Regions from separate parts of the Cytobacillus sp. MT66 genome, predicted to be linked through region 3. Evidence: riboswitches for the same ligand, from Rfam matches in the RefSeq annotation. Region 3 holds a riboswitch; each other region holds the start of a gene.
The links. A riboswitch is a leader RNA that binds a small molecule or an ion and turns the genes downstream of it on or off. The one in region 3 is predicted to bind S-adenosylmethionine.
Positions count from the first base shown of each region.

Region 1 (6,201 bases), on a different contig from region 3:
TCTTTCAGGAGCTCTTGAACGGTTATTTGGTGTTCATTTTGTCCTTTATTTAAAGCCTGCTGTAAAACCTTAGCAAATTCATAGGATTTTACTTGCCGGTTCATCCATTAACACCTTCTATTATATTAATGTCATCAGACTCAAGGATAAAAATCATTACAGTATATTAACCGTCAACTTTAATTGTGACTTAAAGCCTGGGGGCATTTGCTGAATCTTTTATAAAGAAATATTTTTTTAGTTTACTACCCCCAAAAACAGGGAACTAAACATCGAATGATCTTGTAAATATTTGAATGTATTTTTCAAAAAGGAGATCTGATGTATGCGTTTAATTCCTACCGATATTGACAAACTCTTGGAAGCGACAGAAGAAATGGCGGATGATAATTTAGGGTATATGATCAGACAAATTGAAATTGACAAATTACTTGAGCTCACACAGGATTGGTAAAAATACAATATCACAAAAAATCCACTCGCATGAGTGGATTTTTTGTTTAAACACATATACTGGAAATAACTGATAACAATTGTAACAATTGGAACCCCCTTTGCGTCAAAGTCATTAAAGGGGTGATGTTTTATCAAGAAAAAATGGTTTTTGTTTGGCGGGGTCCTGTTCATTATCATGACCTTGATCACAATGATAACTTTCAAACCGTCTTATTCCGCAGTGACAGATTCTGGAATAACTGAAGCAGGGGATATCGCAAGCATTGAATCTAAGGAAGCTTTAAATGCTTACTTTCTTAAAAGATTAAAAGAAGAAGAAAAGAGGATGAAACAATCTATCTGGAAGGAATCCGCTGCAGCAAGTGAAGAATCTTCAAAGGCTGATACCGGCAGTTCACAAGATTTTTCAAATACGAATGTTCAGGTTGAGGGGATCGATGAGGGGGATACCGTAAAAACAGACGGTACACATATCTTCCAAGTGAAGGATGGCAAGCTGCAATTGATACGTGCTGTCCCGGCCAGCGAAATGACACTAGATGCACTCATTACGTATGATCCATCATTCTCGCCGACTCAGCTTTTTTTGCATAAAAATTCTTTAATTGTCATGGGCCATAGCTATGAAAAAATGACCAATACAACCCACGGCAAAGGAAAAGACATAGGGATTGCGCCTATCCATGAAACAACCAAGGCGATTATATATGATGTCAAAGATAAGAAGAATCCAAAAAAACTAAGGGAAATTGATATAGAAGGTACATTGGTCTCTTCTAGGCTTATGGACGGCAAAGTATATCTCATTGCCAATAAATATCCCGATATTTGGCTTCTTAAGGAGAATGCTGAAATAGACCTTCGACCGCGTTATTATGATTCCCAGCAGGGAGCGCAGGCTCAGGCAGCTGATTACAAGGATATTCAGTATTTTCCGCAGTCGCAAGAAACTAATTTTACAAACATTGCTGTTATTGATCTAGAGAATCCGAATACAAAAATGCAGGTTACAGCATTTGTAGGCAGCGGCGATCAATTATATATGTCTAAGGAAAATCTTTATCTTGCCGTCAATAAATTTGTTCCTTGGATGATCGAAACATCCAGGTCCAGTAAGCCGCAAACAACGGTCTATAAATTTTCAATCAACGGTATGAAAGTTGATTTTCACAGTTCAAGTGACATTAAGGGAACAATATTAAACCAATTCTCAATGGACGAGTACAAGGGATACTTTCGCATCGCTACAACAGATGGCTTTGTTTGGGATGAAGATCGGCCGTCAGCAAATAATCTATATATTCTGGATGAAAACCTCGATGAAGTTGGCAAGCTTGAGAATTTAGCGAGAGGGGAGCGGATCTATTCTGCCCGCTTTATGAATGACAGGATCTATATTGTCACATTTAGAGAAACAGACCCGCTGTTTGTTATAGACGGTTCAGATCCGAAAAATCCTAAAGTACTCGGTGAATTAAAAATCCCGGGCTTTAGTAATTATCTTCACCCATATGATGAAAACCACTTAATTGGTTTTGGCCATGATACGAAGGTATCAGGGAAAGGTATAAGGGATCGGCCAATTATTCTAACTGATGGTGTAAAGATTTCACTTTTTGACGTAACTGACATGGCCAATCCAAAGGAAAAATTCACAGAAATCATAGGAGGCAGGGGAACGTACTCCCCATTAAACTATGATCATAAAGCTTTATTATTTAATAAGAAACAAAACGTGATCGCATTCCCAATTGCGGTTTATGAAAATAAGAAAAATAGTCCATATGAGTCTGAATTCAACTTCCAAGGAGCTTATGTGTACAAACTTGATTTAACTAAAGGGTTCAGCCTTAAAACAAAAATTACACATCAAAAAGAAAAAATACCCTATGAAGAATGGGAAAATAATATTGATAGACTAATTTATATCGGTGATGCTATGTACGCTTTATCACCTGATAAAATCAGCGCCTATGATCTGAATTCGTTTCAGGAGATAGGTGAATGGACAATAAAGTAGAAATGAAAGGGGGCTTTTGCTTTCGCAAAATATGCGAGAGAAGCCCCCTGTTGATTTCTATTGATCCTCGGAATTAACCATGATCCCAGCAACCTGTGTCAGCCTGGAATAAAAAGCTTCACCCGCAGGGCTTTTATCTAATCCAATTTCTTCAAAAGCTTCCTTCATGCAGCGAAGCCAGGCTTTAGCACGCGTAGGGGTAATTTCAAAGGGCATATGGCGATAGCGCATAGCTGGCGCCCCAAACTCTTCGCTGTATAGGGCGGGTCCCCCAGTAAATTGCGATAGAAACATTCGCTGCTTTCTTTTAATTTCTTCCATGTCGCCAACAAATAATGGAGCTAAATCATCATCAGCGTATACACGGGGATAAAAGGCATTAACTAGTTCTTCCAATGTTTCAGCTCCGCCAATCTCTCCAAAAAGTGTGTTAATTTTATAATCCATTTAAATCACCGTCCTATTTAATCCTCTATTTATATTAATTATAATAATATCACATACGGCTTTTTGTGATTCATATCACAGTTCAATAAATATTATTTTTTTCAAAATAATAGAAAGCATTGCCTCGTTTGACGGCAATGCTTTACATCAATCAAATGGATTATAATCATTTTCCTCAGGTTCCTTTGTTGTGCCAATTGAACTTTCAGCATCAAGATCTGTATTTGTCACAATGGAATCTGTTGTAAAAGCTATAATAGGATCGTATTTCAAATGATGCATTTCTGGAACACCAGTATCCATCACCGCACCTCCTCGTTTATAGAATGCAGGAATTACTGCAAATTTATTCGAGCGGAGAATTTTGAATAAGGCTATATGTAAATTCAAATGATAAGGAAAAAACATTCTTAGGAGGCAGACCTTAGTATGAACAAAGAAAAGGGATTTAATTGCCAAGAGGATAAAGATGTTTTTCATCACTTATTGGAAGAACAGATAGCCTATATTTCAGTTATGGAAGAAGAGGAAAGAATGCGGGAAGAGTTTGAAAATAATGCAGGGGAAAATAGCAATGAATTTTAAAATTAAAATAGGCTTATCCGTCCTAAATGTTCTTTTTCTTTTATGTCTATATTCGCCGCAAACCCTGTATGCCAAGCCTGATGCACCACCATATGCTAAATGGGGCAGACTTGCTATGGAAACAGCCATGGAAAAATATCCAAACGCTGATATTGTTGATTACTTGCATATTGGCAGAGAGGATAAAGGAAATATTGCAACAGAGAGATTTAAGCTATGGGCTAAAGAAGCGGGGCAGGAATTTGGAATCTATATTGATATTGATTTTGATCCAAAAAACGACAAAGTCATTAAAATCAGCACAAGGCAATCAGCTACATAAAACAGATAAAAGCTCTTGTTATAAATCAAGAGCTTTTATCTGTTTTCTTTCCTTGTTTAAGATACTGGCAAAGGCAGTATTCAAGTCTTCGATTAAGTCGTAAGAATCCTCAATTCCAACAGAAAATCGCAGTAACCGGTTGCATACTCCAGTCTGCATCCTGACAGCTTCTGGGATGTCTGCGTGCGTTTGTGTGGCTGGATACGTAATAAAGCTTTCAACTCCGCCTAGACTTTCAGCAAAACTAATCAGGGATAGGTTTTGCAAAAAAGGGTTAACCCAACTTTCATCCTTGATGCGAAATGAGATCATACCTCCGCGTCCCGGATAAAGAACATCTGTGACTGCTTCATGATTCAATAAATAGCTGGCAATTTCTTTTGCATTTTTTTCATGTCTTTCCATTCTTAATGAGAGGGTCTTCATTCCCCGTATGAGCAGCCAGGAATCGAACGGACTTAATACCGCCCCTGCCGAATTGTGATACAAAGCAAGCAGTTCGCATAATATTTTTCCCTTTGCAGCGATGAGCCCTGCCAATACATCATTATGACCGCCAAGGTATTTTGTTGCACTATGAATGACAATATCTGCACCGAGTTTTAACGGTTTCTGCAGTATTGGGGTAAAAAAAGTATTGTCAACGATAAGCAAAAGCTGATGCTCTTTTGCAAAAACAGCAACTTCAGCGATATTTGTCTGTTCCATTAAAGGATTAGTAGGGGTTTCCAGAAAAATCGCTTTAGTACTATCTGTTATTTCCTTTTCTAGCTCAAAAGGTGAGAACGAGCTTAGATATTTACATGTTATTCCCCATTTTTTAAAGGCCTTTTCAAAAAGTCTATATGTACCGCCATATAAATCCTTTGAAACAAGAATCTCATCACCGGATTTAAAGATTGAGAGGACAGTAAAGATGGCTGCCATTCCAGAACTGCAGGCATATCCTTGGTCACCTTCCTCCAGATCTGCAATGGCTTTTTCGAGGATTGCCCGTGTAGGGTTTCCAGTTCGACTGTAATCGTAGCCAGTTGACTCGCCAATCCCTTCATGACGATAGGCAGTCGAAAAATATACTGGCGGATTAACTGTTCCAGTTAGTGTTTCACTGCGGTTGCCGATTTGAGCGAGTATGGTATCATGCTTATACATATTTATCGCACTCCTTTTTCTCGGCTTAATTTCACCTCAAAATGAAATGAAAAAAAGCCTTCTTTAAGAAGAAGACTTATCGGTTAAGAATCGCCATTCTTCTTATCTTCCAAGCTTCTTTAGAAACTTGCAGGAATTAGCACCTTTTCAATCGTTTTATGATTGAAGGTTGCTGAGGCGTCTTAGGGCCTGAACCCTCGACCTCTCTGGATAAGAACTTTAAAAGTTTTTAATTTTCTTAAAGAATACAATAGGACGAAATGAAATGCAATCCTTTTTATCTGCAATTTTTTATCTTTTAGCATGATTTGAATATAATAAGGAAGAAAAAAAGAGTAACTTAAAAAATCACCGGTTTAATCCATAAAATTACTTTTTCAGTATATATATTTTCTCTTGTATCGGAAGTGCATAATTTTCACTGCATAAATATTAAAAACCTTTTGAATAACCTACTTTAAAGTGGTAAAATGTCTTAGGACACATTTATCCTCTGAAAAATATTATTATTCTTTTATTTATCTAGTAAGGGGATAAGGGCTAGAGCTTTTCTCAAATAATATAAGTTGTTATGGAGGTTATTTTCCATGAAAAAGCCGCTGAGTGGTGGAAGGCCTTTAAATCAAGACTTCTTTGGCCCAAACCTTGGCTATGTAATTGAGCAATATGAGCTTTTTTTGCAAGATCCGGAATCAATCGACCCAGAACTAAAGGCCTACTTTGAAACATATGGAGCACCTGTGGTAGAAACAGAGTCTTCAATGGGGACAGATGCAGACACTGCATCACCTGCACAATTAGAAAAAACATTAGCAGCATTAAGGCTGGCAGATAACATCCGTACATATGGCCACAGGGCTGCAGATATCTATCCCTTAAAGGATCATGAACCGGAAAAGAATCTTTTTGAGCTTTCGCAATATGGTCTAACAGAAGCAGACTTGCGAGCGCTTCCAGCAGGCATCATCTGCAAGGATGCACCAATTGTCCTTCTTAATGGATTTGATGCGATTGAATACTTAAAAAGTATATATATGGATACAATTGCATTTGAATTTCATCATGTATATGACGAAAACGAAAAAGACTGGCTACGCCGCAAAGTTGAATCTAGTGGTTTAAAAGTAAAATTAAGCACTAATGAAAAAACAAAAGTCCTTAAGAGATTAACGGAAGTTGAAGAGTTTGAAAAATTCCTTCATCGTACTTATGTTGGACA
Region 1 covers NZ_JBXAFB010000001.1:179,051-185,251, forward strand. The annotation lists gene AC1Q59_RS00825 (YwzD family small protein) at 1-104, opposite strand, end outside; gene AC1Q59_RS00830 (hypothetical protein) at 326-454, shown strand; gene AC1Q59_RS00835 (beta-propeller domain-containing protein) at 632-2,476, shown strand; gene AC1Q59_RS00840 (globin domain-containing protein) at 2,534-2,923, opposite strand; gene AC1Q59_RS00845 (hypothetical protein) at 3,071-3,226, opposite strand; gene AC1Q59_RS00850 (hypothetical protein) at 3,353-3,508, shown strand; gene AC1Q59_RS00855 (DUF3889 domain-containing protein) at 3,498-3,830, shown strand; gene AC1Q59_RS00860 (methionine biosynthesis PLP-dependent protein) at 3,849-4,982, opposite strand; SAM riboswitch class I at 5,082-5,199, opposite strand; gene AC1Q59_RS00865 (2-oxoglutarate dehydrogenase E1 component) at 5,570-6,201, shown strand, end outside.
Region 1: linked by a shared signal. The riboswitch ahead of AC1Q59_RS00860 (methionine biosynthesis PLP-dependent protein) and the one ahead of AC1Q59_RS09310 (methionine ABC transporter ATP-binding protein) in region 3 are both predicted to bind S-adenosylmethionine.

Region 2 (6,201 bases), on a different contig from region 3:
TAGGAGTAGGTGCTCTAGGTGCGACAAAGCGTGCTATGGAAATTACGATTCCATATACAAACCAGCGTCAGCAGTTTAAAACACCAATTTCTTCCTTCAATTTGACAAAGGAAAAACTGGCAACTATGGCGTCTAAAACATATGCTGCTGAAAGTGCGATCTATCGTACAGTAGGTTTGTTTGAAGACCGGATGAGCAAGCTATCTGATGAAGAAGCAAAGACAGGCAAGGCGATTGCGGCTTCAATTGCAGAGTATGCGATTGAGTGCTCCCTTGGAAAGTTTTTTAACACAGAAGTTCTGGATTATGTAGTAGATGAAGGCGTGCAATTGCATGGCGGCTACGGTTTTATGGAGGAATATGAAATTGCAAGAGCCTACCGTGATTCACGTATTAACCGGATTTTTGAAGGGACAAACGAAATCAACCGCCTATTAGTGCCTGGAACATTCCTCCGTAAGGCTATGAAGGGGGAGCTTCCTTTACTGGAGAAAGCCCAGCAGCTACAGGAAGAATTAATGATGTTAATGCCTGAAGAACCAGGCGATGAGCCACTAGCACAAGAAAAACACTTAGTGAAAAACGCGAAGAAAATCGCCCTGCTTGCAGCAGGATTGGCCGCACAAAAATTTGGTCCAAAACTAGAGAGTGAACAAGAGATTTTAGTAAATATAGCAGACATCGTTGCTAATCTTTATGCGATGGAATCGGCAGTTCTCCGCACGGAAAAGGCATTGGCGAAGAATGGAGCTGAAAAAGCTCAGCAAAAACTTCTTTATACGCAAATTTTCTGTCAGGAAGCATTTAATAAAATCGAACAAGATGCAAAAGAAACGCTAATTGCTGTAGAAAAAGGCGATACACTTCGCATGATGCTTTCAGCGCTTCGCAAGTTTACCCGCCACACGCCGATTAACGTAATTGCTAAAAAGCGTGAGGCTTCTAAAAAGTTAATTGAAGCAGAAAAATTCACAGTGTAAGATAGATTGGCTCCCTATTTTGGGGAGCCTTCTTAATTTTTTTCTGAAGAAGGAAAAATAAAAACATTGTAGAATAATGATACAGAGTATTATGATTTTTACTGATTCTATGGTAAGATTTACTTGTCCTAAGGTAAGTTTCTCAAAAAAGTTGGACATGATAACCTTGGTGGTGAAGAAATGGCTCTTACTTTCTATTGGTATCCAAAATGCGGCACATGCCGTAAAGCTAAAAAGTGGCTCGAGGAACACCAAATAGGCTATGAAGAGGTACATATCGTTGATAATCCGCCTTCGCGAAGCGAGCTAGAAAACCTATATAAAAAGAGCGGTTTGGACATAAAAAAGTTCTTTAATACAAGCGGGATGAAATATAGAGAGCTTGGTCTAAAGGATAAGGTCAAGACATCTGCGGATGAGGAACTGCTTGATATACTGGCAACGGATGGGATGCTGATCAAACGCCCAATTTTAACGGATGGCCAGAAGGTAACAGTCGGCTTTAAAGAAGAGGATTATGAAAAAACATGGCTTTAGATAAGAATAATTGAATTAAATGATTCTTTTTGCCATGATGTATAAAGAGATCGAAAATCGCGATCATCATTTAAAAATGAAAAATGGAGGGGTTATAATGAACACACCAAAAGAATTGCGTTATTCAGAAGAACATGAGTGGGTAAAAACAGAAGGCGAACAAGTTAGAATTGGCATCACAGATTTCGCACAGTCTGAACTTGGTGATATCGTATTCGTAGAACTTCCTGAGGTTGGCGATGAAGTAACTGCTGACGAGCCTTTCGGAAGCGTTGAATCTGTAAAAACAGTATCTGAGCTTTATGCTCCTGTTAGCGGAAAGGTAGTTGCAGTTAACGAGGACCTAAGCGACAGCCCTGAATACGTGAATGAATCTCCATATGAAAAAGCATGGATGATCCTTGTTGAGCCATCTGATGCAAGCGAATTGGAGAACTTAATGTCTTTTGAACAATATGAAGAAATGATTAAAGAAGACTAATTATCGAATGAACGGAGCTCCCGCAATTGCAGGGGGCTTTTTTCGTGTTTGAAAGATGAAGACTATTCCCTTGGTAAATATAAATAAGATGACCCCAATATCCTAACTTAACTGCCAATTGACATATAGGATAATTTGCCAGATGAGCAGTATAATAATGGACACGCTATTCAAATTGGCAGGAGTTCAACACCTTTGTCTCGAATCATGAATATGGTATGGTAAGAAAACGACAACTTTAGCTCAGGTGATGACGATGAACGAGGAATTACCAGAAAAAGTAATAATTGTTGAAGGAACATCGGATAAAAGAAAAGTACAGGCAATAGTCAGTGAACCAGTTGAAATCATTTGTACAAACGGTACGATTGGTATTACAAAAATGGATGAGTTAGTCGATATGCTTTACAATAAAGATGTATATATATTGGTTGATGCTGATGCAGCCGGTGAAAAGCTGCGAAAGCAGTTTAAAAGGGAACTTCCGGAGGCGGAGCATCTTTATATTGACCGGATGTATCGTGAGGTCGCAACGGCGCCGGAACACCATCTGGCTTCAGTTTTAATAGGAGCCAATATTGATGTATTTACACAGTTTTTAGATAGAGGATGATTGACATTGCAGGAATGGACGCGGGAAACGTTTCAAGAACAAATAAACCATAATCAGAATACGGTCTTATATCTTTTCACCCCATTATGCGGAACTTGTCAGGTGGCAGGAAAGATGCTCTCAGTCACAGCAGAGCTGCTGCCAAACCTTGCTATTGGCAAAACGGATCTAAACTATATCCCTGATTTGGCCGAACAATGGGAAGTAGAAAGCGTTCCATGCCTCATCATATTTCATAACAAGCAGATCCGCGAAAAAATTTATGCCTTTCATTCAGTTCCCTTCCTCTTAGAAAAACTAAAAGCTCTCACATAAGCAAGCGTGCCTGCCCTTTAGTGTATTAACGCACTGGGGGTCAGACCCCCGTTAGTTTAACGCATTAACGCGCCGGGGGCCTGACCCCCGATGGTTTAAAGTGTTAAAGTGCGTGCGGCAGCCAGTACTAGGTTTTGACATATTTCTTGGGAAATGGGCAAACATTGCTATTAGGTGTCGAGTTTGGTCTGGTTATTCTGCGGTTTTGTCGAACGAATATGGCAGGACAGAGAAGCCTTGTGTTGAATGTAAACATCGAGGTGGGAAAATGAGAGACGCTGCTGCAGCATTTATTGATGAGGTAAAATCAAAAACGCATTTAAATCAGCTGTTAAAGGATTTAGTTTTTTCTATATGTCTTAAGGCAGAGAATGAACGGATTCCTTTGAGTGTCCGCAATGGGGAAATTGTAATGGATTACAATAACAATGATGAAATCTATGATGCTATTATTTCAGGACCAAGGGATAGCATCCAAGCCATCCTAACGGGAAAAGAGAAATTAAGAGATGCAATGCGTTGGAACGATGTAACGGTAACATCGACTTTTCGAAAGCTGCTGTTTTTAGAATCACTTTTTTATCTGTCAAAGCCCCGCAAACATATTTAGGAAATATTTTAATATTTCGCTTGACTGAATATTTACTCTTTTGGTACTATAACCTATAGGAATACAATTATTATAAAAATTAAATATTCTTATCGAGAGAGGCGGAGGGACTGGCCCTATGAAGCCCGGCAACCGGTTTTTTACACGGTGCTAATTCCAGCAGAGTATTTTTGCTCTGGTAGATAAGAAGAGATCATACTAACCCTCTTCTTATGCGAAGAGGGTTTTTTGCCTCTTCTTTTTATAGCAATAGTACAACGGCACCATGAAATCCGCATCATGAATGAAGTTCAGCCAATTACTTTCATAAAAGAAAAGGGGAGATTGTCATGTCAGAAAAACAAAAAAACTATCGATTTGAAACACTGGGTGTACACGGAGGACTTCAGCCTGATCCGGTTACAGGAGCAAGAGCAGTTCCTATTTATCAAAATAATGCCTATCAATTTAAAAATACAGAGCATGCAGCAAACCTATTTGCACTAGCAGAACCTGGGTACATATATACACGTATTCATAACCCGACCACTACAGTATTTGAAGAAAGAGTTGCTCTTCTTGAAGGCGGTGTTGGCGCATTGGCTACGGCCAGTGGAATGTCAGCTATCACCCTTGCTATTTTAAACATTGCTCAAGCTGGTGATGAGATCGTAGCAGCATCGAACCTATATGGCGGAACCTACAATCTATTTGCTGTAACATTGCCAAAGTATGGCATTAACGTTAAGCTCGTTGACCCTGAAAGCCCAGAAAACTTCCGCGAAGCAATAACTGATAAAACAAAAGCTATATTTGCTGAAACAATCGGCAACCCAAGTTTACGAATCTTAGATATTGAAAAGGTGGCGGAGATTGCCCATGAAAATGGTATACCGCTAATCGTTGACAACACATTTGCCACTCCATACCTTTGCCGACCAATCGAACACGGTGCAGATATTGTTGTGCATTCTGCAACAAAATGGCTTTTAGGAAACGGTACTACTATGGGCGGGATCATTGTAGACGGCGGAAAATTTGACTGGAATTCACCAAAATTCCCTGGATTCACAGAGCCTGATTCAAGTTACCATGACCTTGTTTACAGCGAAGCTCTTGGAGCTGTAGCGTATATCATTAAAGCACGAGTACAGCTTCTAAGAGATATGGGGCCATCATTAAGCCCGCAGAGTGCGTTCCAATTTACCCTTGGTTTAGAAACTCTTCACGTAAGAATGAAGGAGCATATTGCTAATACTAAGAAAGTGGTAGAATATCTAGATGCACATCCAGCAGTTAATTGGGTATTGTACCCAGGAAGTGAAAACCACCCTGATAAGGCATTGGCTGATAAGTATTTGCCAAAAGGTGCTGGTTCGGTTGTAGTTTTTGGCATTGAAGGCGGCAGAGAAGCTGGTGCTAAATTTATCAACGGACTGGAGCTATGGGCACATGTGGCTAACGTAGGCGATGCGAAGAGCCTTGTTATCCACCCAGCAAGCACAACTCATCAGCAACTAGACGAAGAAGGTCTTAAAGCTGCGGGTGTTCCAGAAGATCTTGTGCGTCTATCAATCGGAATTGAGAACGTTGAGGATCTTATTGATGATCTGGAGCAGGCTATTGAAGCTGCCACAGGTATTTCATCCCTAAAAACTCAAGCTTAATATAATGATTAAGGAGTGCTCTGTATAGGGCACTCCTTTTTTAGCGGCAGCAAAGAATTTGGCGAATTTTGTGTACAAAACAGGGATTTAGAGGATATCGGTAAAATGATAAGAACGGCGGGGATGAAAGCGTTTTAAAGATAAATGTTCACTAATTTGCCATTAAAATCAGTTAATTTCGTCATTGTGAAGATAGAATTCACGTGCTAGAATGTAAAACGTGAAATTAAATCGCAATGATGAAAGGATTGGTTTTTATTAACCAGCTGCATTTAAATTACACAAGTGACATGGAAAAAGCAATGCATGGAGCACACAGGGTTGGATATGAGCTTTATTGCAGAAAACATGAAATCAGAATGAAAGTTGAAAAAAGACGCGAAGCAGATTATGTAAAAAGCCAGCGGATCGTAGCAGATATAGAAAGAAAGATTCATTCTTAAAGTTTTTTAAGAAGAAAGAAAAGGGAACAGTTTTCTAAACAAACTGTTCCCTTTTTCTATTTTAAAGGAGTATAATTTTATAGTGTATTCTCATTTAACTATCTGATTATACATGAAAATTATCCAGAGGGATAAAATAAATATCGGTTGTTTTTTTAGCGGTCTTTCTATGATACATATGCAAAAGTAAGGATTTTTCAAATTAACCGGGGAATCCTTCGAAAGAGTTGCTAACAGTTTTCATTTGTTATAAGATTGTAATGAGAATAAAATGAGAATAGAGGGTTGCGGTTCATTTCCGCATGAATAAATCTTCTTTCATTATGGAGGTATAATTTATGGCAGGATCAACATTATCAATCAAAGATCTTCATGTTGAGATTGAAGGTAAGGAAATCTTAAAGGGTGTAAACCTTGAAATAAAGGGTGGAGAAATCCACGCAATCATGGGTCCAAACGGAACGGGTAAATCTACACTTTCTTCTGCTATTATGGGCCATCCAAAATATGAGGTTACACAAGGAAGTATTACATTAGACGGCAAAAACGTTCTAGAAATGGAAGTTGATGAACGTG
Region 2 covers NZ_JBXAFB010000006.1:248,199-254,399, forward strand. The annotation lists gene AC1Q59_RS13190 (acyl-CoA dehydrogenase FadE) at 1-980, shown strand, start outside; gene AC1Q59_RS13195 (arsenate reductase family protein) at 1,161-1,517, shown strand; gene gcvH (glycine cleavage system protein GcvH) at 1,615-1,998, shown strand; gene AC1Q59_RS13205 (toprim domain-containing protein) at 2,255-2,611, shown strand; gene AC1Q59_RS13210 (thioredoxin family protein) at 2,618-2,926, shown strand; gene AC1Q59_RS13215 (SCP2 sterol-binding domain-containing protein) at 3,195-3,536, shown strand; SAM riboswitch class I at 3,623-3,725, shown strand; gene AC1Q59_RS13220 (O-acetylhomoserine aminocarboxypropyltransferase/cysteine synthase family protein) at 3,866-5,182, shown strand; gene AC1Q59_RS13225 (YuzK family famiily protein) at 5,419-5,625, shown strand; gene sufC (Fe-S cluster assembly ATPase SufC) at 5,964-6,201, shown strand, end outside.
Region 2: linked by a shared signal. The riboswitch ahead of AC1Q59_RS13220 (O-acetylhomoserine aminocarboxypropyltransferase/cysteine synthase family protein) and the one ahead of AC1Q59_RS09310 (methionine ABC transporter ATP-binding protein) in region 3 are both predicted to bind S-adenosylmethionine.

Region 3 (6,201 bases):
CCTTAGCTTCATTTATATCGATTGAAAACCTAGGTTTTCTTACCTTCCATTGATCCTCACGGTTTCTCACTGAAAGGGAATCCCGTAATATCTCCCCTTGCAAATAGCCGAAGTCATAATGTGTCCCGCGAAATTGTATAATATCACTGTAAATCTGTTTCAAAATAAACTCCCTCTTTTTTACTGAGTAATATGTTAAGAATACTTAAATGAAGGAAAAAAATAAAGCCAAAGAAAAAAAGGCCCGCCCGGACAATGCCAGGAAAGCCTTCATCAGTTATTATTTTGTCATCCAGTCAGGTTTGCCGAATCCTTTAAATTCTTCGTCAATCACCTTTTCAAATCCCTCTGATTCAACAACTTCTTTAATATCCTTGGATAGCTGTGAATCCTTGTTAGCTGTTTTTACAGCAACAACATTTCGGTATTTATCATCCATATCCTCAAGGGCAAGTGCGCTAAGCAGGTCCATTTTCGCTGCTAGTGCAAAGTTTCCTGGAACAGCAGCTAAGTCTGCACTTTCTACGGAACGTGGCAGCTGTCCTGCTTCAATTGGCTGAAATACTAGGTTTTTCTTATTTTCAGCAATGTCCTTTTCAGAAACAGTTAGCGGATCTGCACCTTCATCTAATTTAATTAATCCTTGATCTTCAAGTGTATTAAATGCACGTGCAGCGTTTGTTGGATCGTTAGGTACAGTAATTGTCGCACCATCTTCTATTTCATCTATAGACTTATAAGTGTTAGAGTAAATTCCCATTGGAGCAGTTGGGACCGAAATTAATCCTGTTAAATCCATCTTATTTTCTTTTGCAAAGTTTTCTAGGTAAATGGTGTGCTGGAACAGGTTTGCCTGAATGTCGCCATTATCCAGTGCTTTGTTTGGCTGGATATAATCACTAAATTCAATGACTTCCACTTTATAGCCTTTTTCCTCAAGTCCAGGAATGATTGCCTTTTTAAGCATGTCACTGTATGGGCCGGCTGTTGCACCCAGTTTAATTTCCTTTGATTCTTCACCTGTTGCACCTTCACTTGATTGATCCTTGCTGTCAGAGCCGCCGCAAGCTGCTAATGCGCCCACAGCCAATAATAAAATAATTGCTAAAAACCATTTTTTCATGTTAACTCCCTCTTTCCTATTTATCGTTTATCTACTATTTTGGCAACGAGGTCACCAATAATCTGAATAGCTTGTACTAAAATTATTAATATAAGAACAGTTGCAAACATAATGGTATTATCGTAGCGATAGTACCCAAAGCGAATGGCCAAGTCACCAATTCCGCCGCCGCCGACTGTACCCGCCATTGCGGAGAAGCCAACTAAACTAATAAGAGTTAATGTTATTCCTGAAATAATCCCGGATCTTGACTCAAGAAGGAGTACATCCTTAATAATCATCCACGGAGTCGCACCGGCAGCAATTGCCGCTTCAATGACACCTTTATCAATTTCGCGCAAGGCTGTTTCAACGATTCGGGCAAAAAATGGAACAGCAGCTACCGATAGAGATACACTTGCTGCAGTCGGTCCAATCGTTGTCCCAACCAAGAAATTCGTTAAAGGAATTAAAGCAACAAGTAAAATAATAAACGGAATCGAACGAACCAGGTTAACAACAAAACCAAGTATATTCTTGACTGCACGGTTTTCCATAAAAAGCCCTTTATCGGTAACATATAAAGCAATGCCGATTGGAAGGCCGATAACCACGGCAATGATTAAAGAAATTGTAATCATATAGATGGTTTGAATGAAAGCAGTATTGATATCAGGAAGCAGTTCCATTAAATGATTGAAATCAATCCCCATTTCCTAACACCTCCACATGCGCCTCCCGATTTTCGATATAATCAAGTGCTTTATTAATTTCTTCCCTTTGGCCTCTTAGTTCCATAATAAAGATGCCAAGGGGCACATCCTGAATGTATTCAATAGAACCATGCAGAAAATTGCCTTTTACATTGTATTGCTGGAGCATGTCAGAAATAATCCCTTCCCCTGCCACTCTTCCTCTAAACATTACTTTCACAATTGGGCCTTCACAGCGATTTAAGATCGCTTCAGGGATATCAAAAGAAACAACACTAGCAATAAATTCCTTTGTTAAATCAGCCTTAGGGCTGGCAAAGATATCATAAACAGGACCTTCCTCGATAACCTTCCCATCCTGCATGATGGCCATTCGGTGGCAAATTTCTTTTACGACATCCATTTCATGTGTAATTAACACAATCGTAATACTCAGCTCTTTGTTAATTTTCTTCAAAAGATTTAAAATGGACTTGGTTGTTGTCGGGTCTAGCGCAGATGTAGCTTCGTCACATAATAGAACCGACGGATTGTTGGCCAGGGCTCTTGCAATCGCGACTCGCTGCTTTTGGCCCCCGCTCAGCTGTGAAGGGTAGACATCCCTTTTATCAGCTAAACCGACCATATCGAGAAGATTCTCTACCCTTTTTTTAATTTGATCGGAGGGAATTTTTGCCGCTTTCAAGGCAAACGCAATATTTTCAAATACTGTTTTTTGGCTGATTAAATAAAAGTGCTGAAAAATCATGCCGATTTTCAACCGGGCCTTACGCAGGCCCTCGCCATTTAGTGAAGTTAAGTCAACTCCATCAACTGTAATGGTCCCTGATGTCGGTCTTTCCAATAAATTAATGCAGCGAAGCAATGAGCTTTTCCCTGCGCCAGAATATCCGACAATTCCGTAGATTTCCCCTTCCTGAACAGTAAGAGAGACATTGTCGACACCTTTTACTTCTCTGTTTTTCGCAGTATATATTTTTGAAAGGTTCTTAATTTCAATCATGGTTTTCACCCCTTTAAGTAAAACAAAATACCCCTTTTCATCTGAAAGGGGCATCGAAATGTTCATTATCTCGACTTATCTTTCAGAATGAAATCATTCTGCAGGAATTAGCACCTTCCCAAAAAGGGGGTTGCCGGACATCATAGGGCCTAGTCCCTCAGTCTCTCTGGATAAGCAATATTTTATTTAATAAAATAGCACAATATTCATAGTACAAATCGATTAACATTTTGTCAATATAGTAAATTTTGGGCCATTTCAAATAAAACGCTTACACACCCTGCAAGATAGCCATTAGGAAAAATTTTTTTACTAGACAATTGCCTTAAAAAACTATAAAATTTGAAATTAACTCGTACAAAATTGTTGAAGGTGGATTACATGGAATATTCAGACCGTTTAAAAAATTTACCAGTCCAATTTTTCGCAAGCCTTATTGAAAAAGTGAGCAAAGCCAGCGCAGAGGGCAGAGATATCATTAACTTAGGCCAAGGCAATCCAGACCAGCCTACACCTCCGCATATCGTTAAAGCATTGCAAACTGCAGCAGAGGATCCCAGAACACATAGATACTCTCCATTTAGAGGCATTCAAGAACTTAAAGACGCTGCAGCGGAATTTTATAAAAAGCAATATCATGTTGACATTGATCCAAAGACTGAAGTTGCTGTGTTATTTGGAACAAAAGCAGGGCTTGTAGAATTGCCGATATGCCTGTTAAATGAAGGCGAGCTTATGCTTTTGCCAGACCCTGGATATCCCGACTATTTATCCGGCGTTACATTAGCAAATGTGCAATATAAAACATTCCCATTATTAGCGGAAAATAATTTCTTGCCTGATTATGATTCCATTTCAGACGAGGATAAATCTTCAGCAAAATTAATGTACCTTAACTATCCGAACAATCCAACTGGTGCTATGGCAGACCTCGACTTTTTCGAAGAAACCGTTGCTTTTGCTAAGAAAAATAACATCACTGTCTTGCATGATTTCGCTTACGGAGCTATTGGATTCGACGGAAAAAAACCTGTTAGTTTTCTGCAAGCTGAAGGCGCTAAGGAACTTGGGGTTGAAATGTATACGCTATCCAAAACCTATAATATGGCTGGATGGCGGGTCGGCTTTGCTGTTGGTAATCCAGTCATTATTGAAGCAATAAATTTAATTCAAGATCATTTATATTGCAGTCTCTTTCCTGCGGTCCAATTGGCAGCTGCAGAGGCACTCACTGGTGATCAGTCCTGTGTTGATGAACTGGTGGCTCGTTATGAAAGCCGCAGAAATGCGTTAATTAACGCTTGCAAAGAAATCGGCTGGAGTGTTACGGCTCCAAGCGGATCGTTTTTTGCCTGGCTCCCTGTGCCAAGCGGATTCACAAGTGAAGAATTCGCTGACTATCTGCTGGAAAAAGCCGATGTTGCTGTTGCAGCTGGCAACGGATTTGGAGAATTCGGAAAAGGCTATATCCGCGTCGGCCTCCTAGTAGACGAAGATCAGCTAAGAGAAGCAGTCAACAGAATAGGAAAATTGAACCTCTTTTAATATGCAAAAAAAATCGCCGTATTCGGCGATTTTTTTTTATAGAGATAGTGTGACAATGACGGCTAATAAGAAAATAATAGTTACATAATTGACAGAATAGAGAAAGGCCATTCGCGCCCATTTTTGGTTATCTTTTGCCATAAACCCGCTTATGCTAACAACGATCCATCCGATATTAAGCAAGGTGGCAATGATTAAAAATACTAGACCAAGCTGCGGGATAAGAAAAGGCAGCGGAATTAAACAGGCAGAATACACAAAGAACTGTCTCTTCGTGATGTCAAATCCATGAACAACAGGGAGCATGGCCACTCCTGCTGCTTTATACTCATCATATTTGCGAATGGCAATAGCGAACGTATGCGGCATTTGCCAAATAAACAAAATAAGAAATAACACAATCGGAACAATATGGAAGCCGGAGGAGATGGCTGTCCAGCCAATCAATGGCGTAACCGCTCCGGAAATACTGCCAATCACAGTATTAAGAGTATATCTGCGTTTTGACCACATCGTATATAAAATTACATAAGTAAACCAGCCAATAAAAGCGTAAATAGCTGATTCAACTGAGATAAATAGCAAAATGATCATTCCAAGTACTGAAAAAGCAATACCCAATGATAGGACAGTCTTTAAAGAAAAATGGCCAGTAACCGTTGGTCGTTTCTTCGTTCTTTCCATAATTGTATCAATATCAACATCGTACCAATTATTTATAACAAGTGCCCCTGCCATCACCAGTGTACTGCCAATCATGGTCAGCACAAAAACATCCCAATTAGCCATAAAAGAATCATTGGCAAAATAAATAGCCAGCCAAAATCCAGTAAATACAGGCAAGACATTAGCTACTAAAACATATGCTTTAAATAGAGATTTTAGATCTTCTAAAAGAGATATATGATCAGTCCCAACCTTCTGCAGAGAAGGTGCCCCCTCTTTATTCATCTATTTACCTCCTCTAAGAAATGGTCCAATAATATTATAGAGCTTTCATTTCAGACGCTCTTTCAATCTGCATCTTTTTGCTACCCCTTATATTAACATAGTTTCAATGATTATTTCCTATCCAAAGTCTACAAAATTGCGAACTTTATGGGAAACCATATTTTCAACGAAAAAAAGAGAGATTTGTCACAGCAAACCTCTCCAGCAATTGATATACTATTTATTTAAATGTATAATTGGCCGGTGATTTCCGCTCCAATCAACTAAGTGGTTAGAATTAACATTTGAATTATGCTTGATTAAGATAATGTTCTTCTCAAGAATTCTTTTGTCCGTTCTTGAACTGGATGATTAAATATTTGCTCTGGGCTTCCCTCTTCAGCAATGACACCTTTGTCCATGAATACGACGCGGTCTGAGACCTCTTTGGCAAAGCCCATTTCATGGGTTACGATTAACATGGTTAGCCCGCTCTCTGCAAGCTCCTTCATAACCTTCAGAACCTCTCCAACCATTTCCGGGTCAAGTGCAGATGTTGGCTCATCGAATAAAAGCACATCAGGTTCCATTGATAGTGCTCTTGCAATGGCTACACGCTGTTTTTGTCCTCCAGACAGCTGCTTTGGTTTGGCATGAACAAATTTGTCCATTCCCACTACTTTTAAATATTTCATTGCTACCTGTTCTGCTTCTTTACGTGAGCGTTTTAGCACCTTTACTTGGCCAACCACACAATTGCTTAGGACATCATGGTTATTAAAAAGGTTAAATTGCTGAAAAACCATTCCAAGCTTTGTGCGATAGGCTGCAATATCGTGGTTATCATCAAGGATATTCTCGCCTTTATAGATGATTTGACCGCCGCTTGGCTTTTCCAATAAATTGAT
Region 3 covers NZ_JBXAFB010000004.1:173,998-180,198, reverse strand. The annotation lists gene AC1Q59_RS09325 (C45 family autoproteolytic acyltransferase/hydrolase) at 1-163, opposite strand, end outside; gene AC1Q59_RS09320 (MetQ/NlpA family ABC transporter substrate-binding protein) at 281-1,123, opposite strand; gene AC1Q59_RS09315 (methionine ABC transporter permease) at 1,144-1,815, opposite strand; gene AC1Q59_RS09310 (methionine ABC transporter ATP-binding protein) at 1,805-2,818, opposite strand; SAM riboswitch class I at 2,891-2,995, opposite strand; gene AC1Q59_RS09305 (pyridoxal phosphate-dependent aminotransferase) at 3,200-4,363, shown strand; gene cyoE (heme o synthase) at 4,400-5,314, opposite strand; gene AC1Q59_RS09295 (amino acid ABC transporter ATP-binding protein) at 5,614-6,201, opposite strand, start outside.